Sediminicoccus sp. KRV36: one gene and its partners. The protein of the gene in region 1 interacts with the protein of each later gene in a pairwise test. Links are inferred from orthologs where the notes say so. Each region holds a gene or a part of one and is shown on either strand. Other genes may lie near its edges. The genes, in order: LHU95_RS15840, dnaE and ctaD.

Evidence for each region.
Region 2: the proteins of LHU95_RS15840 (region 1) and dnaE interact in binary tests that used the Escherichia coli proteins (3 or more experiments, as listed by UniProt). The link is inferred for Sediminicoccus sp. KRV36 from one-to-one orthologs.
Region 3: the proteins of LHU95_RS15840 (region 1) and ctaD interact in binary tests that used the Escherichia coli proteins (3 or more experiments, as listed by UniProt). The link is inferred for Sediminicoccus sp. KRV36 from one-to-one orthologs.

What each region holds. Positions count from the first base shown.
Region 1 is NZ_CP085081.1:3,334,346-3,345,015, forward strand. Bases 7,724-10,670 are described here. They hold LHU95_RS15840 (aminotransferase), read right to left. Parts: upstream 9,819-10,670; coding sequence 8,628-9,818; downstream 7,724-8,627. Other genes in these bases: LHU95_RS15825 (tripartite tricarboxylate transporter substrate-binding protein), read right to left, coding at 7,724-7,916; LHU95_RS15835 (hypothetical protein), read right to left, coding at 8,375-8,623; LHU95_RS15845 (P-II family nitrogen regulator), read left to right, coding at 10,109-10,447; glnA (type I glutamate--ammonia ligase), read left to right, coding at 10,595-10,670. Outside these bases: LHU95_RS15790 (extracellular solute-binding protein), read left to right, coding at 1-231; LHU95_RS15795 (ABC transporter permease subunit), read left to right, coding at 275-1,117; LHU95_RS15800 (ABC transporter permease), read left to right, coding at 1,114-1,932; LHU95_RS15805 (ABC transporter ATP-binding protein), read left to right, coding at 1,932-2,990; LHU95_RS15810 (endonuclease/exonuclease/phosphatase family protein), read left to right, coding at 3,085-3,948; LHU95_RS15815 (response regulator), read right to left, coding at 4,058-4,684; LHU95_RS15820 (ATP-binding protein), read right to left, coding at 4,681-6,897; more of LHU95_RS15825, read right to left, coding at 6,948-7,723. UniProt on the Escherichia coli protein: Shows aminotransferase activity with methionine and histidine as substrates, and to a lesser extent also with phenylalanine.
Region 2 is NZ_CP085081.1:1,523,347-1,529,543, reverse strand. Bases 2,201-6,197 are described here. They hold dnaE (DNA polymerase III subunit alpha), read right to left. Parts: upstream 5,875-6,197; coding sequence 2,401-5,874; downstream 2,201-2,400. Other genes in these bases: LHU95_RS06890 (hypothetical protein), read right to left, coding at 5,913-6,143; LHU95_RS06900 (TIGR00645 family protein), read left to right, coding at 2,201-2,404. Outside these bases: LHU95_RS06915 (NAD-dependent epimerase/dehydratase family protein), read right to left, coding at 1-500; LHU95_RS06910 (potassium channel family protein), read right to left, coding at 562-1,485; LHU95_RS06905 (RidA family protein), read right to left, coding at 1,485-1,835; more of LHU95_RS06900, read left to right, coding at 1,880-2,200. UniProt on the Escherichia coli protein: DNA polymerase III is a complex, multichain enzyme responsible for most of the replicative synthesis in bacteria. This DNA polymerase also exhibits 3' to 5' exonuclease activity. The alpha chain is the DNA polymerase catalytic subunit.
Region 3 is NZ_CP085081.1:1,022,317-1,032,946, forward strand. Bases 4,682-7,588 are described here. They hold ctaD (cytochrome c oxidase subunit I), read left to right. Parts: upstream 4,682-5,295; coding sequence 5,296-6,882; downstream 6,883-7,588. Other genes in these bases: coxB (cytochrome c oxidase subunit II), read left to right, coding at 4,682-5,257; LHU95_RS04535 (heme o synthase), read left to right, coding at 7,012-7,588. Also shown: LHU95_RS04495 (xanthine dehydrogenase family protein molybdopterin-binding subunit), read right to left, coding at 1-108; LHU95_RS04500 (metal ABC transporter permease), read right to left, coding at 213-1,184; LHU95_RS04505 (metal ABC transporter permease), read right to left, coding at 1,181-2,011; LHU95_RS04510 (metal ABC transporter ATP-binding protein), read right to left, coding at 2,022-2,741; LHU95_RS04515 (zinc ABC transporter substrate-binding protein), read right to left, coding at 2,738-3,718; LHU95_RS04520 (metalloregulator ArsR/SmtB family transcription factor), read left to right, coding at 3,847-4,188; more of coxB, read left to right, coding at 4,406-4,681; more of LHU95_RS04535, read left to right, coding at 7,589-7,932; LHU95_RS23325 (hypothetical protein), read left to right, coding at 7,929-8,057; LHU95_RS04540 (hypothetical protein), read left to right, coding at 8,191-8,952; LHU95_RS04545 (IS4 family transposase), read left to right, coding at 9,054-10,166; LHU95_RS04550 (hypothetical protein), read right to left, coding at 10,533-10,630. UniProt on the Escherichia coli protein: Cytochrome bo(3) ubiquinol oxidase is the terminal enzyme in the aerobic respiratory chain of E.coli that predominates when cells are grown at high aeration.

The DNA of each region.
Region 1 (10,670 bases):
GCCAACCACTTCGCCACCGCGCCGATCAACACGCGCTACAACATGCCGCTGGGCTCGGGGCCGACCAACATCAACTCGACCCCGGCGCCGGCCATCGCCGACATCTTCTACAAGCCCGACGAGATCGAGCGCTTCGCCTATATCCCGGACTATGCCTACATGTCCTCGCAGGTGGATGCCTGGACGCGGCGCTGGGAGACCGAGATCACGCCGCTCATTCGGCGGGGGTGATGGCCAGCGGGCGGCCTGTTGCGTGGCGCGCCGAATGGCTGGCATGAGCCGGCCCCGCCTTGCCATATGGCTGCTGGCGCCCGGCCTCCTGCTGCTGGCAGCCCTGATGGGCGGACCGGTGGTGCTGCTGGCGCTCGAAAGCCTGAAGCCCTTCGTCCCTGGCAGCGTGCGGCCTGGCGAGGGCTGGACGCTGGCCCATTACCGCGAGCTGCTGCAGCCTGCCTACCTGTTCTACTTCTGGGAGACCTTCCGGATCGGGCTGATCGTGGCCACGCTCAGCGTGATCTTCGGCGCGCCGCTGGCCTTTGCCGCCGTGCGCAGCCCCCGCGCCGCCATTCGCAAGGCGCTGCTGGCCCTGCTGGTCGGGCTGCTGGTGATGAGCCTGATCGCGCGGCTTTATGCCATTGAGATGGCCTGGGGCAGCAACGGCCCGCTGGCACCGCTGGGCGCACTGCTCGGCATCGCGCCGCGCCATCCCCGCTATGCCGAGGTGCAGGTCGGCATCGGGCTGCTGCATTTCACCCTGCCCGTCGTGGCACTCATGCTGGTGGGCACCTTTCGCGCCCTGAGCCCGCGCCTGGAGGAGGCTGCGGCCTCGCTCGGCGCCACGCGGAGTGACGCGGTGGTGAGCATTGTGCTGCCGCTTGCGGCACCCGGCTTGGTTTCGGCCTTCCTGGTCGCGCTCGCCATGTGCATCAGCAATTTCGTGGCGCCCCTCGTGCTCGGGCGCGGCGTCGTCGTCTTCACGACGAGCCTGATGTACACGCGCTTCGCCGATATCGGGAATTACCCTTCGGGGGCCGCCATCGGCATCACCATGCTGATCCTGGCCTTCCTCGTGGTCTACGGGCTGAGCGCACTGGCCCAGCGGCTGATTCCGCGATGAGGGCGCTCGATCTCGCGGCGCGGCTGCTGGCGCGGGGCGCGGTGCTGGCCGCCGTCTTGTTCCTGCTGGTGCCACTGCTGGTCGCCTGCCTGCTCTCCTTTGATGATCGCAGCTTCCTCGGCGCCTTCCCGCCGCGGGACCTCTCCTTGCGCTGGTACCGCGCCTTTGCCAGCAACCCGACCTACATGGATGGGCTGTTCATCAGCCTGCAACTGGGCCTGGTAGCCGCCGCCATCGCCACGGCACTCGGCACCATGGGCGCGCTGGCGCTGATGGACCCGCGCCTCGCCGGGCGGGACACGCTGGAGGCGGTGTTCCTCTCGCCGAAATTCGTCCCCACCGTCGTCATCGGCTTCTCGCTGCTGGTCTTCACCGCGAAGCTCGGCATTTTCGATCCCTTCACGCGGCTGGTGATGGGCCATGTCCTCATCACCCTGCCCTTCACGCTCCGCGCCATCCTGGCCAGCCTGATCGGGGTGAAGCGCAGCCAGATCGAGGCCGCGATCTCGCTTGGCGCCAGCGAGGCGCGCGCGCTCTGGGATGTGGCCGTGCCAGCTGCGCGCAGCGGCATCGTCGCCGGGGCCGCCATGGCCTTCGTGCTGTCCTTCGATGAGGTGGCCGTGAGTCTGTTCCTGTCGGACGCCTTCACCCAGACGCTGCCCATCGCGCTGGTCGCTGAAATGCGGGCCAACCTCAACCTCACCATCGCTGCCGTCTCCACCGTGTTCCTGGGTGCCACGCTGGTGCTTCTGGTGCTGCTGGACCGCACCATCGGCATCGAGCGCCTGGCGGGCGATGTGGGGGCGCGCGGCTGATGCTCGAAATCCAGAACCTGACGCGCCGCTTCGGCGCTTCCCTCGCGCTGGATGGCGCAAGCCTGGATGCGGGTCCGGCCGAAGTGGTGGCGCTGCTCGGCCCCTCCGGCTGCGGCAAGACCACCACCTTGCGCATCGTCGCCGGCTTCGAAAGCGCTGATTCCGGCAGCGTGACCCTGGCGGGGCGCGACCTGATCCGCTTGGCACCCCACCAGCGCGATATTGGCCTGGTCTTCCAGGATTATGCGCTGTTCCCGCATATGAGTGTCGCCGACAATATCGCCTATGGGCTTCGCCGGCGCGGGATGGCCAAGCCAGAACGCAGCCGCCGGGTGACCGAGATGCTGGACCTCGTGCGCCTTTCCGGCCTTGATGCGCGCCGCCCCACGCAGCTTTCCGGCGGGCAGCAGCAGCGCGTGGCGCTGGCCCGGGCGCTGGCCATTGATCCGCGCCTGTTGCTGCTGGACGAACCGCTCTCCAACCTCGATGCCAAGCTGCGCCACACGCTGCAAGGCGAGCTCCGCGGCATTCTCACCCGCATCGGCACCACCACGCTGATCGTCACCCATGACCAGGAGGAGGCGATGGCCCTGGCCGATCGCATCGCCATCATGGCCCAACAGGGAGGGGGCGGCCGCGTGTTGCAGATCGGCACCCCGCGCGAGGTCTATGAGCAGCCGGCCTGCCGTTTCGTCGCGGAATTCCTGGGCAGCGCGCTCTGGCTGGAGGGCCGCACCGAACCGGGCGGCTTCGTCACCTCGGCCGGGACGCGCCTCGCCTGCGCACCGCCACGCCGCATGGCGCGCGCGCATGGCCTGCTGATCCGCCCCGAAGCGCTGCGCCCCGGCCCCCCGGGTGAAGGCGAAAACCTGCTGCCAGCCCAGGTTCTGGGCAGCCGGTATCGCGGCGCGGCCATCCTGCTGGACCTTCTGGTGGAGGATCGAGCGCCCGTTTCCCTGGCGCTGCCGCATGATGCGGGCATTCCAAGCCCCGGGGAGAGGCTGACCCTGGCCGTGCAACCCGGCGCCTGCCTCGCGGTTCCCGTGGAGGCTGGCTGACGGAAAATGCATCTTGTGACGGATAGATGCTGTCGAAGCGCCACGGCCAGCTGTTACACCCCCATATCGAGATCCTTCCCGCAAAGAAGCCCGCATGCCCCCGTCGCCGAACCGCCCCGTCCGAACGGCCCTGCCGACTGAGCTGCATGGCGCACTGCGCAAGCTTGGCGGCGCATTGCTGCGCGGGAAGCCACGCGGCCCGGCGCCGATCGCCCCGCGCGCCGATGGCAGCCTGATCGTTGCGTCCTACAACATCCACAAATGCGTGGGCGTGGACCGCCGGTTTGATCCGGGCCGCATCGCCGCCGTCATCGCCGAGCTCGACGCCGATGTTCTGGCCCTGCAGGAGGTGGATCGCCGCTTCGGCCAGCGCACCGGATTGCTGAACACCGCAGCACTGGAGCGTCGCACCGGCCTGACCTTGCTGCATGTCTCCGATACCCCGGGCGGGCATGGCTGGCATGGCAATGCGCTGCTGGTGCGGCAGGGGCGGCTGATCCGCCTGCGCCGCCTCAACCTGCCAGGTGCCGAAGCGCGCGGCGCCCTGCTGGCCGAATTGCAGTTGCCCGCCGGGAAGCTGCGCGTGGTGGCGGCCCATCTGGGCTTGCTGCGCCGGCACCGGGCCATGCAGGCCCAGGCGCTGCTGGACGCGATCGGCCATGGCAGCCCCATGCCCACGCTGCTCCTGGGCGATCTCAATGAATGGCGCCCCGGCATCCCCTCATCCCTGGTGGCGCTGGAGTCGTTTTTTGGCCCGCTCGGCCCGGGCCAGCCGAGTTTTCCGTCCCGGCTGCCCTTCCTCGCGCTGGATCGGATCCTGGCGCATCCCCAGCAGATGCTGGGCAATGTGGAGGCGCATAGCTCGCCGCTGGCGCGGCTCGCCTCGGACCACCTGCCGCTGCGCGCGCGGATTGACCTGCGGGAAGCAGCCATGCCTGCCTTTGCCGCGGCGGCCTGAGCGCCCTTCGATTATCATCCGCTCAAACTCTCCTGTCTGAACGGATAGATATGCCAGAGGACATGGTTGATGACCGTTATGCGATGAGCCCTTGCGAATGGGGCAAGCGCTAACCGCCGGGGGAGATTCCGGCGGCGAGGCCGATGCGCACCGCCTCGGGCAGGCTGCGCACGCCGAGCTTTTCCATCAGATTGGCCCGGTGCACCTCCACGGTGCGCGGACTGATACCGAGCTCAAAGCCGATCACCTTATTGGCCTTGCCAGCGACCAGCGCCGCCAGCACCTCGCTCTCGCGCGGTGACAGCGAGGCGACGCGCGCTTCTGACTGGAGTTCCAGCACACGGCGCTGATCCACCACCCGCATGGCGCCGAACGCCGCGCCCACCGCCTCCAGGATGCGCTCCTCCGAATAGGGCTTCTCCACGAAATCCATCGCACCCGCGCGCATGGCCCGCACGGCGAGCGGCACATCGGCGTGGCCGGTCACCACAACCACCGGCAGCCCCACCCCCTGCCGGCGCAAGGCCTCGATCAAGGAGAGCCCGTCCATGCCTTCCATGCGCACATCCACCAGGATGCAGCCGGCCTCCAGCCCCTCCGGCGTCGCGGCAATGGTCAGCAGGGCTTCCGCACTCGGGTAGGTCGCCACGCGGTAGTGCATGGAATCGAGCAGCATCGCGAGGGAGCGGCGGACCGCCTCGTCATCATCCACCACATGCACCAGCAGGGTGTTCATGCGGCGAGCGCCGCTTCGCTGAGTGGCAATTCGATGCGGATCACCGTGCCCCCCGTCTCGCCCCGCGCCGCCGCGATCCTCCCGCCATGCGCTTCCACGATGGCACGGCAGATCGAAAGACCGATGCCCATGCCATGTTCCTTGGTGGTGACGAATGGCTGGAACAGGCGGGCGCGCACCTCGGCCGGCAGGCCCGGCCCTGCGTCACTGAAACTCAACAGGGCCCGCCCACCCTCACGCCGCAGGCTCACCACGATGCCGCGCTCCTCCAGACCCTCCGTCGCCTCGATGGCGTTGCGCAACAGGTTGACGAAAACCTGCTGCAACTGGACTTCGTCGGCCATCACGAGGCAGCCCGCCGCCGCGAGGTCGAGGGATATGGCAGGTGCCGCGGCACCCTGGGCCACGGTCACCAGCGCCACGCCATCGGCCACCAGCGGCCCGAGCGAAACCAGGCGCTGCTCGGTTTCGCCGCGGCCGATGAAATCGCGCAGGCGGCGCAGGATTTCACCCGCCCGCAGCGCCTGGGCGGCGGCTTCGCGCATCGCCTCACGCGCGGCGGCGATGCGCGCCGCGTCGGGCTGTTCGGCCTGCAGCATGCGCATCCCCGCGCGCAGGAAATTTCCCGCGGCCGTCAGCGGCTGGTTCAGTTCATGCGCAACACCGAGGCTCATCGCGGCCAGCGTATCGGCCCGCGCGATGCGGCGCATCGCCTCCTCCGCCTGGCGCAGCCGCGCCTCGGTCGCGCGGCGGCGCGTCACGTCCCGCGCGACGCCGACGAGGCCGACCACCTGGCCCGTCGAGTCCCGCCAGGGCGCCTTCACCACATAGTAGTTGCGCGCTTCGTCGGGATGCCCTGGCATGATGAGGCTGCGTTCATACTCCTGCACCACGCCGCTGCGCATGGTTTCCCGGTCTATCTCATCAAGCGTCCGGGCAAGCTCCGGCAGCAACAGGGCGTCATCCGTCTGGCCCAGGATGTCTCGCTCGGCCCGGCCCATGACGCGGGTCACCTCGCGGTTGACCATCACATAGCGCAGTTCGGCGTCCTTCACGAAAATCTCGTCCGGCACGGATTCCATGACCGAGCGCAACAACTGCCGGTCGTCCTCCACTTCCCGCGCAAGGGCGATGGTCTGCGCGACCAGGGCGCGCGACGCCTCAGCCTCCCGCAGGGGCGCGCTGCGGGATTCGGCGACCGCGACGGCGAGGGCCTCGAATTCCGCGACCCGCATGCTGCCTGCCGGCAGGCCCGGCATCTCCCCGGTCAGACCGGAGAGCGGCGTCATCAGGCGGTGAATGAACCAGGCCGTCAGCAACGCGAGGAGCAGCACCAGGATCAGGCCCAGCAGCGCCGCATTGAGCGCGGGGGCCAGCCAGGCGGCCCGCTCCTGGGCGCGGGTGGCGCCGAGGATGACGATCCAGCCGCTGATCGGCACACGTTCGAAAGCCATCAGCATCGGCTGGCCATCAGGCGCCGGCCCGCGCAGCGTGCCGCGTGGCTCGTCGCCCAGGCGCTCCACGAAACCGGCGGGAACCTCCCGCATATCTGTCATCCCCCCGGCCAGGGCGAGGCTGGCCACGGGGCGATCCGGTGGCGCCAGAATGAACCCCATGGAGCCGACCCGCCCGACCGGCTGGCGGAGCAGCGCAGCCAGGCGCCCCGGCTGGATCGGCATGGCCAAGGCGCCGATCACCTCACCATGGCGGCGGACCGGCACAGCCACGCTGGCCAGGCTCTGCTCGATGCCCGGCAGGACCACCGGCCCCAGGAAGGCGGGACTGCCGCTTCGCATCGCCTCGCCCGCCGGCCCGTTCTCCAGCATGCTCGGCAAGGCCGCACCGATCGGCAGACGGCTATTCACCAATTGCCGCCGCGGCTCCTCCCGCCGCACAAAAATCGCGAAGCTGCCGAGCGGCGCCACCACCTCCCTTGCCTGGGCATGAAAGGCGATATAGCCGGCTTCCCCGCCATCCAGATGGGGCGAAGTGGCCAGCGATTGCAGCAACAGCACCGCGGCTTCCAATTCGCGCCCCACCGCCAACGCCCGGGCCCGCGCGCCGCCGGCGAGCAGCTCCTCCGTGTCGGATTTCAGGCGGGCGGCGAGTTCGAAGGTCAGCCACCCCCCCAGCAGGATCGCGGGGGCGAGCAGAAGAACCGCCAGCCTGAGCAAATGGCGGCGCAGGCTCCGGGCCGGTTTGGGGGTGCGCATGACGTCGGCACCATGCCAGAGCAGCCCCCCCCAGGCCAAGGCACAGGATGTTACCGGGCGGGGTTGATCCGTCCACGCAGCAGGCCCTCCCAACGAGCCACCTCCGCCGCCACATAGGGCTGGGCGGCTTCAGGCCGGCTGGCCAGGATGCGGTCCACGCCGAGTTCGGCCATGCGGCGGGCCATCGCCTCGGTGCCCATGGCCGCCGCGATGGCGCGGTGCAGGGCAGCCTGAATGGGGGCGGGCGTCGAGCTGGCCGCAAAGATTGCTTGCCAGACGTTCATTTCGGCATCCAGGCCGATCTCGCGCAGGCTCGGCACCTCCGGCAGGGCGGGGCTCCGGCCGGCGCTGGTGACGGCGAAAGCGCGCGCCTGGCCGCCGCGCGCGGTCTGCACGCCGGTCAGTGCCACGTCGAACACCATGGCGATGCGCCCGGCCGCGAGATCGAGCGTGGCAGGCGCGCCGCCGCGATAGGGAATTTCGTTGAGATCCAGCCCGGCGGACTGCAGGAACAGCAAGGCCGCCATCTGCAGCGTGCCGCCGCCGCCCGTGCTGCCATAGTCGAAGCGGCCCGGCGCCGCGCGGGCCATGGTGATGAATTCCCGCACGTCCCGCGCCGGATGATTATTCGCGACCAGCATGACCATCGGCATCTCCGAAAGGACGGAAACGGCAGTCAGGGCCGTGGTCACGTCAATCGGCGCATTGGGAACAACGAGGCGCAGCACGGCATGGGAGGTATTGTTGATCAGCAATGTGTGGCCATCCGCGGCAGCGCGCGCCACCACCTCAGACGCCACGATGCCGGCCCCGCCCACCCGATTCTCGACCACGATGGGCTGCGACAGATGCGCGGACATCGCCTCCGCCAGCACGCGGGCGCCGACATCCGTGGCACCTCCGGCGGCAAAGGGAACGACCAGGCGGATGGGCCGTTCGGGGAAGGCGGCGGCAGGCTCGGCCAGGACAGCAGGGGCCAGGGCGAGCAGGCCCGCCGTCAGCGCGCGGCGCAGGGACATGATTTCCTCCGGGGTGTATTTTGCGCTGGTGTAGCAGGCTTTCAGCCGCCTGGGGACAGCACGCAGAGTTCCGTGGTTCCGGTCGCGCAGCCCGCCAAGCGCAACCTGCCCGGAGGCTTCCACACGGCGGAGAGCATCCGCGCACCGCCTTGGCACTGGGGCCGGTCCGGCCAAGAGCCGGGTGGAAGGCAGGCCGCACATGGCCCGGCCAACGCGGCACCTCCACACTGCCGGAAACACGCCCGGCGGTTCGCCCGGGGTGCTTCGAGAAGCGGGCGGAAGCCTCGTCAGCGCGCGTTGCAAGGCGCCGCTCGGCCCGGGCAAGGGCTGAACTGAATGTGCGGATGGGCGATCGACGGGGCTCGAACCCGCGACATCCAAGACCACAACCTGGCGCTCTGCCAACTGAGCTACGACCGCCGCACGGCGGGCTGGATAGGCCCGCTCTGCCGCCTGCGTCAACCCGCCGCCAGCACAGCCCTTCCCCGCGCCGTCAGATGGATGCGCGCATCCGACATGACGCCGGCGCCGGGCACGATCTCGACGAGACCATCCAGCAGCGCATCCTCCCACACCGAGAGGCGCGGGCAGGAGCTGCGCCAAGCCTCCATGGTCTGGGCATAGACGCGCGGTTCGGCCGCGATCCAGCGCAGCAGGTTGCCCGTCGCCAGCGCCAGCGCATCGGGCGTGATGCCAGTGGCGCTCATGGCCTTATCCGGCGACCCGGCGGGCTTGCCCGCGCGCCGCCATCCAGCGGCCGATGCGGGAGAGTGCCTCGCGCAGAACGCTTTCATTCTTGCAGAAGGCGAAGCGGGCGTAGTGATTGGGCGGATTCTCGCCGGCATAGAAGGCCGTGACGGGAATCGCCGTCACCTTGGCCTCTTCCGTCAGGGCGCGGCAAAAGGCCACGTCATCGCCCGTGAAGCCAATCGAGCGGATATCGGCCGTCACGAAATAGCTGCCCATGGCCGGCAGGACGTTGAAGCCCAATTCGGTGAGCCCAGCCGAGAGGATATCCCGGCGTGCCGCGAGATCGGCACCGAGCGAGGCGAAATAGGCATCATCCTTGGCGAGCCCCACGGCCACCGCGCGTTGCAGGTTGGGCGGCGTGGTGAAGGTCAGGTTCTGGTGCGCCTTGGCCACATTGGGCGCCAATGCGCGGTCGCAGGTGACATAGCCGACCTTCCAGCCGGTCAGGTTGAAGGTCTTGCCCGCGCTGCCGATGCGCAGGCACCGCTCCCGCATGCCCGGCAGCGTCATCAGCGGGATATGCTTCCAGCCATCATAGGTCAGATGCTCATAGACCTCGTCGCAGATGGCGTAGCAGTCGTGCCGCGTCACGAGATCGGCGATGAAGGCGAGCTCGGCGGCGGTGAAGACCTTGCCCGTCGGGTTCATTGGCGTGTTGAACAGGATGGCCTTGGTCCTGGGGCCGAAAGCGGCGGCCAGTTCGGCGCGCGGCAATTCCCACTTGGGCGGGTTGAGGCGGACGATGCGCGGGATGGCACCCAGCAGCTTCACCGTGGGGGCGTAGGTGTCATAGAGCGGCTCGATCAGCACGACCTCATCGCCCGGATTGAGCACGGCCATCAGGCTTGCCGTGATCGCCTCGGTGGCGCCGGAAGTGACGATGACCTCGGCATTGGGGTCCACCTCGATGCCGTAGAAGCGCTGGTTGGCGGTGGCGACGGCCTGGCGCAGCTCGGGCACGCCGGTCATGGGCGGGTATTGGTTGCGGCCATCCATCAGCGCGTCGGCCGCGGCCTGGAGCACATCGGGCGGGCCATCGTAATCCGGGAAGCCCTGGCCGAGGTTGATGGCGCCATGTTGGACCGCCAATGCGGACATGACGGTGAAGATCGTCGTGCCCGTGGCGGAGAGCAGTTCGTTCATCGGCTTCATCGGCGGCATACCTTGGCGCGAGTGGATTGTTACGCGCCTTAGCATGGCGATCCCCCCCCGACCACGCAAGGATTGGGCCGTCCAGCTGCCTTTATCCCGGGCAGCATGCCCGTCTTTCGGGCTTGCCCCTCGGGCAAACAGCCTGGAACCACCTCCTGACACGATTGCGCCCGCTGGCCGCCGCGTGCAAAAGGCTGTCGGCTTACTGCTGGCGACAAGCATCGCCACCGGGGCCAATCGGGAAACGTCATGGGCCAGTCATTCGCCCAGGCACAGACATGTTGGATGCGATGAAAAAGATCGAGGCCATCATCAAGCCCTTCAAACTCGATGAGGTGAAGGACGCCCTGCACGAGATCGGCCTGCAAGGCCTGACGGTGCTTGAGGCCAAGGGTTTCGGCCGGCAGAAAGGCCATACGGAGCTGTATCGCGGCGCCGAGTATGTCGTGGACTTTCTGCCCAAGGTAAAGATCGAGGTGATCTGCGCCGATGACATGCTGGAACGCGCTGTCGAGGCCATCCAGGCCGCTGCCCGGACCGGCCGCATCGGCGATGGCAAGATCTTCGTCTCGGACATTGCCGAGGTGATCCGTATCCGCACCGGCGAGCGGGGCGAGGACGCGGTCTGAGGTTGCTGCCTCTCCCGGGCTCGGGAGGGGCGAGATTTTCGTCGCATGCCGGCCCTGGGGGCGTCCCTGGCCAGCAAGGCGGCGCCCATGCGGGACGCGCCCGCGGGGAAATTTCCACAGGGACGCAGGCAACAGGACAGAGACGACATGGCGATGAATTCCCCCGAGAGCGTCTCCAAGGTCATGGAAATGATCAAGGAGAACAGCGTGGAGTATGTGGACT
Region 2 (6,197 bases), 1.8 Mb from region 1 along the record:
TCGCCCGCCCATTTAGAGACGCCATTGGCGTCGGGCGGGTTCACCGGATGCAATTCATTCACCGGCAGGCTGATGGGGCGGCCGTAGAACTGGCGGGTGGAGGCATGGATCACGCTGGCCTTGGGGGCGGCCAGGCGCATCACCTGGATCAGCCGCACCTGCGCCACGGCATTGATGGCGATATCGGCCACCGGGTCCCGCTGGCCGCCCATATGGCTGGTTTGCGCTGCCATGTTGAACAGCACATCCACACCCTGGCACAGCGAGGCGAGTTCCGTATCGCGCAGATCCCCGCGGACCAGCATCACGCCGGCCCCTTCCAGATTGGCGGGGTTGGCGCCGCCATCGGGCAGCATGGCATCGAGCGCCGTGACGCGTGCGCCAAGCCCTGCCAGGGCGTGGCAAAGATTGCTGCCCAGGAAGCCCGCCCCACCCGTCACCAGAACCCGCTTCCGGCGCCAAAAGCCCGGATCACCCAGCATCGCACTCACGTTGGTCACCTGTTTTCTACCTCCCGCACCATGGCCCGCATTGCGGCGGAATCACGCCGGAGAGATGGTTTCATTTATCCGTCTCACGCGTGCCGCCGCCATGGCTGCGCATGATCTCGGCGAAGCCGAACAGCAGCAGAAGCTGCCCCATGATCATCTGGATGGCGGCCAGCAGCCGGATTCCGTCATCTGCCGGCTGGATATCCCCGTAGCCGACCGTGGAAAGCGTGACGATGCTGAAATGCAGCGCATCCGAAAAGGAGAGCCGGCCCGGCTCGCCCATCAGCAGGAAGATCGGGCTGCGCGAAAGCCCGTCGGCGATGCGGTAGAAACAGGCGAACCCCACAGAAAGCAGCGCAAAGAGGCTGATATAGGTCGCCACCGGCACCGCCAGATGCCGCAGCCGCATCCCCACCCGCCGCAGGATGGCCGAGACATCCACCAGCAGCCGTACGATATGCCCCACCGCCGTCACGCCGATCACGGCGATGCCGGCCATGGCCAGGATGAGCGCCAGCGTCTGCCATTCAGCCGATGCGCGGTTGATCGGCGTGGAGAGGGAGATGATGCCGATCAGCCCGGTCGGCAGCAGCCAGCGCACGAAGCGCGGGAAATGCCGCAGGTCGGCGCCGCCCTCGGCCGAGGCAGGCCCGGCAAGCTCGTCTCGCCGTGCCCAGCAGGCCAGCACGAAGGCCAGGACCGGCAGCAGGAAGGCGACCGAGCGCGACCAATCCGCGGCATCGGGGAAGGAAGCCCGGCCGATCACCACAAAGAGGCTGACGTAGATCGCAAGGCCGTTGGCCGCCCCCAGCGCAAAGAGCAGCCCATGCGGAAAGATCAGATGCAGCCCGCCCAGCGCCAGGCTCGCGATCAGCAGGGCCAGAGCGGCAAAGGTCCAGCCCTGATCCGCCACCCCCATCGCCACCAGCAGCATGAAGCCGAGCGTCAGCCCTGTGGAGAGCAGCGCCTGGCGGCGGCGCGCGGGCATGAGCATCAGGGCAACGCCGCGATCCCGGTGATCTCCACCCGCCAGAGCGGATCCACCAGCGGCGCCTGGATGGTCATGCGCGCGGGCTTGTTGGCCGGGTCCAGCCAGGCGTCCCAGGCGCGGTTCATGGCCGGTGCGTCGGCGATATCGCGCAGGATGATCTGCACACTCAGCAGATGCGCCTTGCTGGTGCCCGCCTCCGCCAGCAGCGCGTCGATTTGCGCCAGGATGTCCGCCGTCTGGCCCTCGGTGTCGAGGGAAGCATCATCGGCCACTTGCCCGGCCAGATAGACCAGCCCCCCATGCACCACGGCGCCCGAAAGCCGCCCTTCCTCCGCCAGACGCCTGATCATCAACTCACCCCTTTTCCTGTGCCCCGGTTTGCCCCACATGGGCCGCCATGGACAAGCTTCTCGACCGCATGATGATCGCCAGCCGCTATATCCTGGCGGTGTTCTACCTGGGCCTTGCCGCGGCGCTTGCCGCCTATGCGGTGAAATTCGGCTTCAAGGTGTGGAAATTCGCCTCCACCATCCTGATCGAGCAGGATGACAACCAGATCCTGCTGGGCATGCTGTATCTCGTGGACAGCGCGCTGGTGGCCTCCCTCGTGGCGATGGTGGCGATCTCCTCCTATGACAGCTTGGTGTCCAAGCTGACGGATGAGACCAGCAGCAAGGAAATCTCCTGGGTCACCAATCTCGATCCTGGCAACCTGAAGCTGAAGGTGGCGCTGGCCATCATCGCCATCAGCTCCATTCATCTGCTGCAGAAATTCATGAATGTGGACAGCCTGGATGACCGCACGCTGATGTGGGGCGTCATCATCCACATGTGCTTCGTCGTGGGCGCATTGGTGCTGGGCTACCTGGACCGGATGCAGGCGCAGACCAAGCTCATCGCGAAGGGCGGCAAGGCCGGCTAAACCTCCTCCACGCTGGCGACACCCGCCACCAGCTTCATCGCCTGCATCATCCGCGGCGAGACATTCCAGCCGCCGGGCAGCGTCAATTCCACCTCCTGCCCGGGGGCAAGTCGCGGTACCAGACTGACGCGGCCTTTGCCGCGCCCGTCGCGCTCCAGGATGTTGCGGATGTCGGGCACCGCGCTCGCGGCCTCGATGAAGATGCGCATCCCCTGCCCCACGCCGGCGGCCGCCTTGTCCAGCCGCTCGACATCCTGCGCGGTGAGGCGCAGCGCCTCGCCTTCCAGCTTCGCATCCGTGGTGATCAGCAGCGCCGTGCCCTCCTCCAGCATGTCGCGGGAGCGGTTCAGCACTTCGCTGAAGAAGGTCACCTCGAAGCTGCCGGCCTGGTCGGTCAGGCTGATCCAGGCCATGCGGCTGCCGGTGCGGGTGTTGCGCTCCTTTTTGGCGGTGACCGTGCCCGCCAGTTTCAGCCGGGTGGAACCGGCCCGCACCCGATCCGCGATCACGGCGGAAGGCGTGGCACCCAGGCGCCGCAGCGCGCCCTTGTATTCATCCAGCGGGTGGGCCGAGAGATGGAAACCCACGGCCTCCGCCTCGAAGCCCAGCTTGTCGAGCTGCGGCCAGTCGGGGATGTCGGGCAGGCGCAGCAAGGGCGGCCCCTGCTCCACCTCGCCAAACAGGCCGATCTGGTTGCTCGCGCGGTCCTCGGCCGTGGCTTGCGCGCGGCGCAGGACCGTCTCCGCACCGGCGACCAGGCGGGCGCGGTTGCCCTCCAGGCTGTCAAAGGCACCCGCCTTGGCGAGGTTTTCCAGCTGCATCTTGTTCAGCAGCTTGGGGTCCACCCGCGCCGCGAAATCAGCGAGGCTGGCAAAGGGCGCATCGCGCGCCGCGACCAGTTCACGCATCGCCTGCAGGCCGACGCGCTTCACGGCGGCCAGGGCAAAGCGGATGGCGGGGCCCGCCGCGGCGCGATCCTCGCGGGCCGCCTCGCCGGGGGCGTTCATTGCCGGCGCAGGTGGCAGCTCCTCGATCGTGAATTCCGCGCCGCTGCGATTGATATCCGGCGGCAGCACCTTGATGCCGACACGCGACGCCTCCTGCATGTGGGAGGCGAGCTTCTCCGTCTTGTCGAGATCGAGCGACATGGAGGCCGCCAGGAAGGCCACGGGATGGTTCGCCTTCAGCCAGGCCGTGTGATAGGCGACCAGCGCATAGGCTGCCGCGTGCGACTTGTTGAAGCCGTAATTGGCGAATTTCTCCATGAGGTCAAAGACTTCGCCCGCCTTCTCGGCCGGTACGCCGTTCTTCTCGGCACCTTCGCAGAAGATGGCGCGCTGCTTGGCCATGGCGGCTGCGTCCTTCTTGCCCATGGCGCGGCGCAGCAGGTCGGCACCGCCGAGCGAATAGCCCGCCATGACCTGCGCGATCTGCATCACCTGCTCCTGATAGACCATGATGCCATAGGTCTCGCCCAGGATGTCCTGGATGGAGGGGTGCGGCGCCGCCCAGGGCTCGCCATGCTTGCGGGCGCAATAGGCCGGGATGTTTTCCATCGGGCCCGGCCGGTAGAGCGAGACGGCGGCGATCAGATCCTCGAAGCGGTCGGGGCGCATGGAGCGCAGGCAGTCCCGCATGCCCTGGCCTTCGAACTGGAAGACGCCGGCCGCATCGCCCTTGGCCAGCATGGCATAGGTGCGTTCGTCATCCAGCGGCAGTTTGTCGAGGTCCACCTCGATGCCGCGCGCCTTCAGGAGTTGCACCGCGCGTTGCAGCACCGTCAGCGTCTTGAGGCCCAGGAAGTCGAACTTCACCAGGCTCGCCTGCTCGACATACTTCATCGAGTATTGCGTAATGAGTGAGGGCGAGCGCGGATCGCGATAGATCGGCGTGATTTCCACCAGCGGCTTGCGGCCGATGACCACGCCGGCCGCATGGGTGGAGGCGTTGCGGTACAGCCCTTCCACCTGGAGCGCCGTGTCCAGCAGCTTGGCCACGGCCTCGTCGTTTTCCTGCATGTCCTGGAGCTTCGGCTCGCCCTTGATGGCATCGCCCAGGCTGACGGGATTGGCGGGATTGTTCGGGATCAGGCTGGCGATCTTGTCCACCTGGCCATAGGGCATGCCCAGCACGCGTCCCACATCGCGCACCGCCGCTTTCGCCTGCAATTTGCCGAAGGTGATGATCTGCGCCACGCGATCCGCGCCATATTCCCGGCGGACATAGTCGATCACCTCATCCCGCCGGTCCTGGCAGAAATCAATGTCGAAGTCGGGCATGGAAACGCGTTCGGGGTTGAGGAAACGCTCGAACAGCAGCCCGAAGCGCAGCGGATCGAGATCGGTGATGGAGAGCGCCCAGGCGGCGACGGAACCCGCCCCCGAGCCACGTCCGGGCCCGACCGGAATGCCCTGTTCCTTCGCCCATTGGATGAAGTCGGCCACGATCAGGAAATAGCCGGAGAAGCCCATCTGCTCGATCACGCCGAGCTCATATTCCAGCCGCTCCGCGTGGACAGGCGGAACCCCCTCGGGGAAGCGGCGCGCCAGGCCCGCACGCGCCATATTGGCGACGGTCTCGGCCTCCGTCTTGCCGGGCAGCACCTTGGGGCAGATCGGCAGCTCGGGCTTTTTCGATTCCGCCATGACGGCGCACATGCGCGCGATGGCCAGCGTGTTATCGCAGGCCTCGGGCAGGTCGGCGAAGAGGGCGCGCATCTCGCTGGCCGGCTTGAACCAGTGATGCGGCGTGACGCGGCGGCGGTTCTGCTCGGCCACCAGGCGCCCCTCGGCGATGCAGAGCAGCGCGTCATGCGCGATATGGGTTTTCGCTTCGGCGAAATAGACATCATTGGTGGCGACGATGGGCAGGCCCGCCTCATCGGCCAGGCGCAGCAGGCCAGGCTCGATCGCCTGCTGGCGCTCCGTATGGTGGCGCATGAGTTCCACGACGAGGCGGCCATCGAAGGCCTCGCCCAGCGCGCGGAGCAGGCGCTCCGCCGCATCCCGCCGGCCCTCCGCCAGCAGGCGTGACAGCGGGCCATGATCCCCACCGGTCAGCAGCATCAGTCCGGGCGCGTGGGTCAGCAGCTGATCCAGGGCCAGGGCCGGCTTGCCCGAAGCATCCTCACCCAGCCAGCCGAGCGAGGAGAGGCGCTGGAGATTGTCCAGCCCGGTCGCGTTCATCGCCAGCGCGACGATCACATCCGCACCCGCGCGCAGCGCCTCGGGCCGCTCCTCACCCGTGGCGGCGCGCGAGAGCCAGAGCTGGCAGCCCATGATGGGCTGAATGCCCTTGCCCGAGGCGTATTGCGCGAATTCCAGCGCGCCAAAGAGATTCGCCGTATCGGTCAGCGCCACGGCGGGCATATTGGCGGCGAGCGCCAGGCCCGGCAGCTTCTCCACCTTGATGGCGCCTTCGCTCAGCGAATAGGCGGAATGGGTGTGCAGGTGGATGAAGGAATCGGACATGGCCCAAGCTTAGCAGGCCAGGCCTGCGACCGTAGCCTTCAGAAATTGCAAACCTGATGGCGCACATGGCGCTCGCGGATGCGGCCCCATGCGTCGCGGTAGCGCACGCGCCGGGTTTCCCACCAGCAGCGGCGGCGGCGGCCATGGCCGCGGCCCTGCACCTCCTCTACCGGCGACGCATCGGGCACTGTAAGCCTGGGCGGTGCGGCCAGCGCGCCCCCCGTCGCGGCCAGGGTGAAAATCCCGGCGAGGATGCCCCGTCTCGTCATGCAGTGTTCCTCCGTTCGATCCGGACAGCACAACGCGCGAAAGCGGCGAGGGTT
Region 3 (10,630 bases), 2.3 Mb from region 1 along the record:
ATGCACCTGGCCGCCGAGCGCGATGTCATCCGTGTAGCGGCCCGCACCCAGGAGCAGCCGGGGGTCTTCCACGCGCCGGACGGATTGGCTCAAGCCGAATTTTGCCATGGGTCGTCTCCCTGAGGATCTGTTCGCTGCATCATTTGACGATGAAAGGCGAAAGGGGAAGGGGGAAGATCAGGGGCTCTGCCCCTGAAACCCCGGCAAGAACCTCAGCTTCTTGCATCTCCAACAGAAAGGGGTGCAGGGGACTTGTTCCCTGCTGGGGGAGTGCCAGGGGGCAAGGCCCCCTCGCCACGCCGCGCAATGAGGCAGCCGGCCACCACCAGCCCCGCCAGCGTCCCGATCAAACCCGCCGCGTTCAACGAGAGCGTGAAGCCCAGCGCCGCCGGCACCGGCCCGGCCAGCAGCACGCCCGCCGCCCCCAGCCCCGCGCCGAGTGCCGCGCCGCCCAGCACCTGCACCCGGTAGCGATCCGTCAGCAACCGCAGCGCGACCGCCGGGCAGACCAGCATCGCCACCACAAGGATGCTTCCCACCGATTCGAACGCGGCCACGGCGGCGGCCGCGATCAGCAGGTTCAGCCCCAATTCCCAGCGCCCCACCCGCAGCCCGAGCGAGGCGGCAAAGGCCGGATCAAAGGCGATGAGCTGCAAGGGCCGCCAGCACAGCGCCACGACCACAACCGCCACCAGCGCCACCGCCGCCAGCAGCCCCAATTGCCGCGGCAGCCCGGCCAGCGCCACGGGATCGAGCAGGGAAGCGAAGCCCTTCGCCTCCAGCCAGACCAGGGTTTCCAGCTGGCCGAACAACACGCAATCCACATCGAGGTCGGCGCTGCGCGCGCCGGTCAACTCCAGCAGAACGAGGCCCATGGCGAAGAAGCCGGTGAAGACGAGGCCGGTGGCCGCCCCCGTCTCCAGCCGTGCCGCGCGCTTCACCCAGCCGATGGCGAGCGTCGCCAGCAAGGCGGCGCCCAGCGCGCCCAGCAGCATCGGCCCGGCACTGCGCAGCCCGGTCAGCGCGAAGCCGACGACAATGCCGGGCAGCACCGCGTGGGAGAGCGCATCGCCCAGCAGGCTCTCGCGCCGCAGCACCAGGAAGGAGCCGAGCAGGCCGCAGGTTCCACCCGCCAGGATGGCGGCCAGCAGGGCCGGCAGGTCGAGGCGCAGGAAATCCGTCATCGGCGCGAAAATACGACGGCGGCGCCAAAGCCGAGCAGCCCGGCCAGCACCACCGCCGCCCCGGTCGGGATATTCTCGAAGCGGGTGGAGATCAGCGCGCCGCTGGCCCCGGCCGCCGCCCCCAGCGCGCCCGCCAGCGACACCATGGCCGGCAGGCCGCGCGTCACCAGCCGTGCGGCGGCGGCCGGCACGATCAGCAAGGCGACCACCAGCAACAGCCCGACCGCCGGCAGGCCGGCCACGCAGACCGCCAGCAGCAGCGCCAGCAGCGCGAGATCGAGTGCGCGCACCGGCAGGCCCTGGCTGCGGGCGAAGGCCTCGTCGAAGCACAGCGCGCGCAGCGGCTGGAACAGCAGCGCGATCACGCCGATGCAGCCCAGCGCCAGTCCGCCCGCCAGCATGGCATCGCCCTCGGTCAGGGTCGCCGCCTGGCCCAGGATGAAGTGGGACAGCCCCGCCTGGGCCGCATCCGGCATGGCCTGGGCGATGGAGAGCCCGACCGTGCCCAGCGCGTAGAAGGCCGAGAGCACCACGCCGATCGCCGCATCCTGCCGGATGCGCCCGCTTGCCGTCAGCGCCCGCAGCGCCAGCAGCCCGAGCCAGGCGGAGAGGGCCGCCCCCAGCAGAAGCGGCCCGAGGCTACGCGCCGGCCCGCCCAGGGCCGAGACGATGAGCGAGGCCGCAACGACGCCCGGCAGCGCCGCATGGCCGATGGCATCGGCCAGCAAGGCGCGCCCGCGCAGCAGCGCGAAGGCGCCCACCACGCCCGAGGCCGCCCCCAGTGCCGCGCAGCCCAGCAGGACGATGAGGGTGTTGTGCCCGATCATGCCGCCTGTCTCACGCGCGCCCCGGAAGCCCGCCAAAGGCCTTGGCGATGGCGGCATCGGTGAAGGCCTCGGCCACCGGGCCCGCCGCGATGACGTGGCCCGCCAGGATCAGCACCTGGTCGAAATGCGCGGTGATGAGCGAGAGGTCATGATGCACCATCAGCACGGATTTCCCGGTGGCCGCCAGATCATGCAGCACGCCCAGGATGGTCTGCTCCGTCACGGCATCCACGGCGGCCATGGGCTCATCCATCAGGAAGAGGTCGGCGCCCTGGGCCAGGGCGCGGGCCAGGAAGACCCGCTGCTGCTGCCCGCCCGAAAGCCGGCCGATCTGGCGGTCCGCGAAATCGGCGAGGCCGACCGAGGCCAGGGCCGCGCGGGCCAGCTCGCGCTCGGCGCGGGGCACGGGCCCCCACCAGCGCATCCGCGGCAGCCGCGCCATGGCGACGATGTCGAGGGCACTGGCCGGGAAATCCCAATCCACGCTGGCGCGCTGCGGCAGATAGGCGATGCGCGCGCGGGCCTGGTCCAGGGCCACGCCAAAGAAGCGCGCCTCGCCCGCATCGGAGGGGATCAGGCCGAGGGCCGCCTTGAGCAGGGTGGATTTGCCCGCGCCATTGGGGCCGAGGATGGCGGTCAGCCCGGGGGCCGCCTGCCAGGTCACATCGCTCAGCGCGGGGCGCCCGGCATAGCTGACCGTCAGGCCCGAGACGGCGAAGGGCGCGCTCACAGCCGCCCGTTCAGGCCGCGCTCGGGGGCGGAGCCGCCCAGCGCGCGGGAGATGAGGGTGATGTTGTGGTCCATCATGCCCTCATAGGTGCCGCGATAGGTGCCGGGCCGGCCCATGGAATCGGAAAACAGCGTGCCGCCCAGCCGGATCTGATGGCCGCGCGCCGCCACCCCCTCGACGAGGGCGCGCACCGCGCGGTCCGGCACGGAGCTTTCGGTGAAGAGGGCGGGCAATTGGCGCTCCACGATCAGCCGGACCATGGCCTCGATGCGGGCGAGGCTCGCCTCGGCCTCCGTCGAGAGGCCCTGGATGGATTCCACGCGGAATTCGTAGCGCAGGCCGAAATAGGCGAAGGCATCATGCGCCGTGACCAGCACGCGGCGCTCGGCCGGGATGGGGGCCAGGACCTCCCGCGCATAGGCGTCCAGCCGGTGCAGCCTGGCGCGGGTTTCGGCCGCCCCCGCCTGGAGATCCCGGTTGAGGCGCGGCAGGCGGCCCAGCGTGGCGGCGATGGCGGGCAGAGTCTCGGCCCAGAGTGCCGGGTCCATCCAGAGATGCGGATCGGCCGCATCGGGGTAATCCTCATGCTGGCGCAGGCGGGCGCGGGGGATGGCCTCGGCCACGGCGAGGGATGGCTTTCCCTGGCTGGCCGCACGCTCCAGCACCTCATGCATGCGGCCTTCCAGCCGGTGGCCGTTGTAGAACAGCGCATCGGCGCGGAGGATTCGGGCGATGTCATTGCGCGTCGGCCGGAAGAGATGCGGGTCCACCCCCTCGCCGATCAGGGTTTCGACGGTGATGGCGGGGCCGCCCACGCCGCGCAGCAGATCGCCGATCATGCCGGTGGTGCCGAGCACGGTGGGGCGCGCGGCTTGCGCCTGCGCCTGCGCCTGCATCGGCGCGGCGGCGGCGAGTGGCCCAAGGCCGGCGATGCCGGCGAGGAGACCCCTGCGAGGGATGGCTGAATAGCTATTCACCTGTTCACTCATCCAATTAAATCAGCAACTTGTCCCCTTTACCTTGCCCCTGCGCGCCGTCGCGTCAAGGCTTGTGTTGCGCCGCCACAGGGCTTGTATCGTTCCACGACTGGCCCGAAGGTGGTACCATGGCATCAGGCGTTCGCATCAACGAGGATGAGGTGGTGGAGCTGGCGGAAATGTTCCGCCTGATGAGTGACCCCACGCGCCTCAAGATCATCCTGGCCTGCCTGGACCAGCCGGTCTCGGTGGGGGCCACGGCGGAGATGCTCGCCATCTCGCCCAGCCTCGTCTCCCACCATCTGCGGTTGTTGCGCGCGGCGCGGCTGCTGACGGCGGACCGGCGCGGGCGGCAGGTGTTCTACATGGTGGGGGACCCGCATATCCGCTCGATGCTGACGGATATGGTGGACCACGTGGCCGAGGGCGGCGCCGAGGGCTCTGAAACAGAGATCATCGAGGGGGCGTAAGGCCAAAAAACCCTATGCTGCACCGCCGCAAGGCTTGTGGCCTTTTCGCCCCAAGCCTATGGTCCGGCCGCGGCGCCGGGCCGGCCCCTCCAGCGGGGGATGCCATGCTGCGCCGGCAGGTGGCCGATGTGGCCGCCGGGCGATGGCCCCGGGTCATCGCTTCAGGTTTTGGGGCAAGGTGCGGCGCGTGATCGGGCGTATCGGACGAATTCTCGGAATGGCTGTCCTGGGCGTGACCGCCCTGGCCGGCATGGCTTGGGCCCAGGCGCAACCGCCGATGGTGGGCGCCCCGGTGCCCTGGGGCATGGGGCTGCAGGAATCGGGCGGTCCGATCAAGGACGCCATTTCCAGCTTCAATGAACTGGTGTTCTGGCTGATGGTCGCCGTCACGATCTTCGTGGCGATGCTGCTGGCCTGGTGCGCCTGGCGCTACAGCGCCGCGCGCAACCCCGTCCCCTCGCAGAACAGCCACAACACCACGCTCGAAATCGCCTGGACCGTGATCCCGGTGCTGATCCTGCTGGTCATCGCCATCCCCTCCTTCCGGCTGATCTACTACCAGGACCGGGCGCGCGACGCCGACCTCACGATCAACGTGACGGGTCATCAATGGTACTGGAGCTATCAGTTCCCCGACCACGGCAATTTCAGCTTCGACAGCCGCCCCTTGCAGGATGACGAAATCCGCCCGGGCCAGCTGCGCGGCCTGGAAGTGGACGAGCCGCTGCTGGTGCCGGTGGGCCGGACCATCCGCGTCATGACCAATGGCGCCGATGTGATCCACAGCTTCTTCGTCCCCAGCCTCGGTGTGCAGCGCTACAGCATTCCCGGGCGCACGCTGGAGACCTGGATGCGGGCCGACCGCGTCGGCACCTTCTACGGCCAGTGCAACCAGATCTGCGGGACCAATCACTGGTTCATGCCCATCGTGGTGAAGGCCGTGCCGCAGGAGGAGTTCGACGCCTGGGTGGCCAGCGCGCGCACGCGCTTCGCCCGCCAGGATGACGCCGCCCCCGCCCTTGCGGATGCGGCCAACGACACCATTCGAATCGCAGCGGCGCGTCAGTAACGCAGCCGGCAAAAGGCTTCAGGAAAGGCACAAGGCACATGGCATACGCGGACGCGCATGGACATGACGACCACAAGCCGGGCTTCGTGAGCAGGTGGCTGTTCAGCACCAATCACAAGGATATCGGCACCCTCTACATCATCTTCTCGCTCTTCGCCGCGATCATCGGCATCGGCCTCTCGGTGCTGATGCGCCTGGAGTTGCAGCAGCCGGGCCTGCAGATCTTCTCCGACGGGCAGATGTGGAACGCCTATGTCTCGGCCCATGGCCTGATCATGGTGTTCTTCGTGATCATGCCCGCACTGATCGGCGGCTTCGGCAACTGGTTCGTGCCCATCATGATCGGCGCGCCGGACATGGCTTTCCCGCGGCTGAACAACATCTCCTTCTGGCTGCTGGTGCCGGCCTTCCTGCTGCTGGGCGGCTCGCTCTTCGTGGGCGGCGGTGCCGGCGCGGGCTGGACGATCTATCCGCCGCTTTCGGATGACCAGTATCAGACCGGCCCCGCCATGGACATGGCGCTGTTCGCCCTGCACCTGGCCGGCGCTTCCTCGATCCTGGGTGCCGCGAATTTCATCACCACCATCTTCAACATGCGCGCCCCGGGCATGACGCTGCACAAGATGCCGCTCTTTGTCTGGTCCATGCTGGTCACGGCCTTCCTGCTGCTGCTGGCGGTGCCGGTGCTGGGTGGTGCCATCACCATGCTGATCACCGACCGCAACTTCGGCACGGCCTTCTTCGACCCGGCCGGCGGCGGTGATCCGGTGCTGTTCCAGCACCTCTTCTGGTTCTTCGGCCACCCCGAAGTCTACATCATGATCCTGCCGGCCTTCGGCATCATCAGCCATGTCATCTCGACCTTCTCCAAGAAGCCGGTGTTTGGCTATCTCGGCATGGCCTATGCGATGGTCGCGATCGGCGTGGTTGGCTTCGTGGTCTGGGCGCACCACATGTACACCTCCGGCATGGATGTGGACACGCGGGCCTACTTCATGGCGGCGACCATGGTCATCGCGGTGCCGACGGGTGTGAAGATCTTCTCCTGGATCGCCACCATGTGGGGTGGCTCCATGCGGTTCGACACGCCGATGCTGTTCGCCATCGGCTTCATCTTCCTGTTCACGCTCGGCGGTGTGACGGGCGTCGTGCTGGCCAATGCGGGCATCACGCAGATCCTGCACAACACCTATTACGTGGTGGCGCATTTCCACTACGTGCTGAGCCTGGGCGCGGTGTTCGGCATCTATGCCGGCATCTACTACTGGATCGGCAAGATGAGCGGGAAGCAGTACCCGGAGAAGCTCGGCAAGATCCATTTCTGGCTGACCTTCATCGGCGTGAACCTGACCTTCTTCCCGATGCACTTCCTGGGCAACCAGGGCATGCCGCGCCGCTACCCGGATTATCCTGACGCTTTTTGGGGCTGGAACCTGATCGCCTCGCTGGGTGCCTATATCTCGGTCTCGGGCTTCATCTTCTTCTTCTACGTGATGTACGTGACCTTCAAGCGCGGCGCGCCGGTCCCGGCCAATTACTGGGGTGAGGGTGCGACGACGCTGGAATGGCAGATCAGCAGCCCGCCGCCCTTCCACAGCTTCGATGAGCTGCCGAAGATCCGTTGAGGGGGCGTTGCCCCCTCAAACTCCCCCAGCAGGGGACTCGTCCCCTGCACCCCCATTCCTCGGAGTTGCAAGAACCTGAGGTTCTTGCTGGGGAGTTTGAGGGGCAAAGCCCCTCAATCGAGGACCCAAATGAGTGACGTGACCACCACAGACATCGCCGGCGCCTCCGAGGTGCGCGACTGGATCACGCTGCTCAAGCCGCGCGTGCTGACGCTCGTCGTCTATACCGGCATCATCGGGCTCTTGGTGGCGCCCGGCGCCATGCATCCGGTGTTGGCCGTCACGGCCATTCTCTGCATCACCATCGCGGCCGGTGCGGCGGGTGCCATGAACATGTGGTATGACCGCGATATTGACGCGATCATGCGCCGCACCATCAAGCGCCCTATCCCGACCGGCCGCATCAGCGCTGATGCCGCCCTCACCTATGGCGTGGTGCTGGCCGTGGGCTCCGTGGCCCTGATGGGGCTTGCCACCAATTGGCTGGCCGCTGGCGTGTTGGCCTTCTCGATCTTCTTCTACGTCGTGATCTACACGATGCTGCTGAAGCGCCGCACGCCGCAGAACATCGTCATCGGCGGCGCGGCCGGCGCCTTCCCGCCGCTGATCGGCTGGATCGCGGTGACCGGCAGCATGGAACCGCTGCCGCTCGTGCTCTTCGCCATCATCTTCATGTGGACGCCGCCGCATTTCTGGGCGCTCTCGCTCTGGGCGCATCAGGATTATGAGCGTGCCGGCGTGCCCATGCTGCCGGTGACGCATGGCGCGCGCGAAACCCGCAAGCAGGTGGTGATCTACACGGTGCTGCTGGTGCCGCTGACGCTGGCGCCCTGGCTGATGGGCTTCAACACCTGGGTCTATGGCGCCGTGGCCGCGGGGCTCGGCGCGAATTTCCTGCGCCATGCCTGGCTCACCTGGCGCGACGAACAGGATGAGGCAGGCGTCTCCCTCACCAAGGACATGCCGGCCAAGCGCTGCTTCAAATACAGCATCTCCTATCTGTTCCTGCTGTTCGGGGCCCTGGCGCTGGACCGGCTGATCCTCGCATGACGCCCGAGGAAAAGCTGATCTTCGAGCGCCGCCGCCGCGCGCGGAACTGGGCGATCCTGGGCGCGCTGGCCGGGCTTTCGATCCTGTTCTACTTCATCTCGGTGGCACGCCTGCTGCGCGGCTGAGCCTGGGGTTGGCTCCCGCTGGCTGTTTCCGGCGGCACAGCCAAGGCCGAGCCCAGTCTTACGCCGGCCTGGCTTTGCGTCGCGGCGATCCTTCGGCAACATCCCGGTCCACCCACCGCCGGCAGAAGACCCCATGGCCCGCAGCGTGATCTTCCTCTCGACGCCGACCAGCGCCAATGGCTCGATGTTCCGCGCCATTTCGGCCATTGGGCGCGGGCGGTATCATCCGCTGGGCTGGGTGGCGGATCATTACGCCGCAGGCCGGATGGACCGGGTGGCCAGCGAAACGCCGCCCCCTCAGGATCACCTGATCAAGCATAACGCGCCCGAGCGTTTCAATCCGGCAACGCCGTTGCGGGATTACCGCTTCATCCTCAACACGCGGGACCCGCGGGACCTGCTCTGCAACCAGTTCCACTGGCAATTCGTCCATCCCATGCCGGGCGAGTCGCCCGAGACGGAGGCCGCCCGCCGGCAGCATATCGCGGCCATGGGCATGGATGCCTGGGTGCTGGCGCAGGATTTCCGGCCCCTGCTGCAAGGTTTCCTCGATGTCGTGCGGCGGATTGCCCCGGCGGATCGCATCTTCATCGGCTATGCAATGTATTGCCTGCATTTCGATGAGGTGACGCAGCGCATCGCCACCTTCCTGGAAGCACCGCTGGCAACCCTCCCGCCGGAACGCCGGGCGGCTCTTGAGCGCGAGCGCGTGGCCAACCTGGCCGGGAACAAGGCCTGGATCGGCCAGAGCTGGGCGGGCGCGGATACGGCCCCCGGGCGGCATCGCACCGAATTGCAGCCCGCAACCATCCGCAGCCTGACGGAACGCTATCGCTGGTTCCTGGATTTCCTGCGTCGGATGGATGACCGGCGCGTGGCCGAGACCTATGCGTAGCGGGCGGCTGATGGACTCCGGGGGTGGGGTCGAGGGGCCAGCCCCATAGGCGTTAACTTAAGTGGTTGTCACGGCGCGGGGCGCTGTGATTCATGGTGTAGATGCACACGGAAGCATCTGCGCGTGACGGCGCTTTCGCGGAGGTTCTGGCGCGGCTGCCGGATGGCCTCGACCTGGATGATTTGGCGCGGCGTCACGGTGCGCTGACCCGGCGACGTGGCGTCAGCAGTGGTGCCGCGCTGCTGCGCCTGGCGCTGGCGCGAGGGCCAGGGGGCATGTCGCTGCGTCAGACGGCGGCGTGGGCCGGGATGCACGGCGTGGCGCAACTCAGTGATCCCGCGCTCAAGCATCGCCTCGACAAGGCGGCAGGGTTCCTGTCGGCCCTGATCACGCGACTGTTGGTGGATCGTGCGACCAGCGAAGGCCTGCCCATCCATGGCCTGTATTGGCCGGGCCGCTGCCTGCGGATCGCCGATAGCACCTGCGTGGCACAGCCCGGCAGCACCAATGCCGACTGGCGCATCCATGCGGTCTATGACCTCGACCGTGGCGGCTTTGCACATTTCGAGGTGACGGATAGCCGCGGCGCCGAGGCGCTCGACCGGGGTGCAGCCGTGCCGGGCGAAGTGCGCATCGCCGACCGCGGCTATGGCCGCACACCGTCCCTGCAACGCTTCCTGAATGGCGAGAGGCAGGCCGACTTCATCGTACGGACGCGCCCTGCGGGCATGATACTGCTCGGCAATGAGGGCCAGCGCTTTGACCTGACAGGACACTTGGCGACGCTGCCGAAAGATGAGGTGCTGCATGAGGTCGCTGTTCAGGCCCAGGTGAGAGGCCAGCACAAGACCTTACCACTGCGCATCGTGATCCTGCGCAAATCTCCCGACGCGACGCTGGCGACGCAGCGCACGGTGCTGAAAGCAGCGCAGCGCAGGCAACAGGCGGTGCAGCCGAAAACCCTGGCCGCAGCGGAGTTCCTGATCCTGGCGACGTCCCTGCCGGCAGAGCGATATCCGGCTGATCAGATCGTCGCAGCCTATCGCCTGCGTTGGCAGATCGAACTGGCGTTCAAGCGACTGAAGTCCCTGCTGCATATCGACGCGTTGCCGACGCACACCGAAGCCGCCTCGCGAAGTTGGCTCTACGCTCACCTGATCCTGGCACTGCTGTCGGACGAATTGAGCCAGGACTTCCTGGAATCTTTCCCCTGAGGACAACGTCGCACTGAGCCGACAGCCCTCGCTGTGGCGATTGCAAAGCCTCGCTCTCGACGCGCTCCGCGCCGCCATCGCAGGCGCGATTTCCATCACCGCTCTGCTGCAACGCGGGCTGTTTCCCCACCATCGCCTCGCCGACACGCCGCGTCGACGACAGCGACAAGTCTCGCTCCTGCAAACGCCAAAAGCAGCGTTATGTTAGCGCCTATGGGGCCAGCCCCTCGAGCTCCCCGGCAGGAAACGCGTTTCCTGCACCTTCATTCGGGGGTTTGTGTCATCGAAGATCCAGGACACCGGGGTTCCTGGTTCGGGAGCGCCCTCGGGCAAAGGCCCCGCTGCCTCGCCTGATCCCGCCGCCTGCTAGGCGCCGGCCCAGAGACGCCGCTCCGCCTCCCAGAGATGCGCGTAATCCACATCGCGCGTTTCGCTGAACCAGGGCCCGCCATTGGTGAAATGAA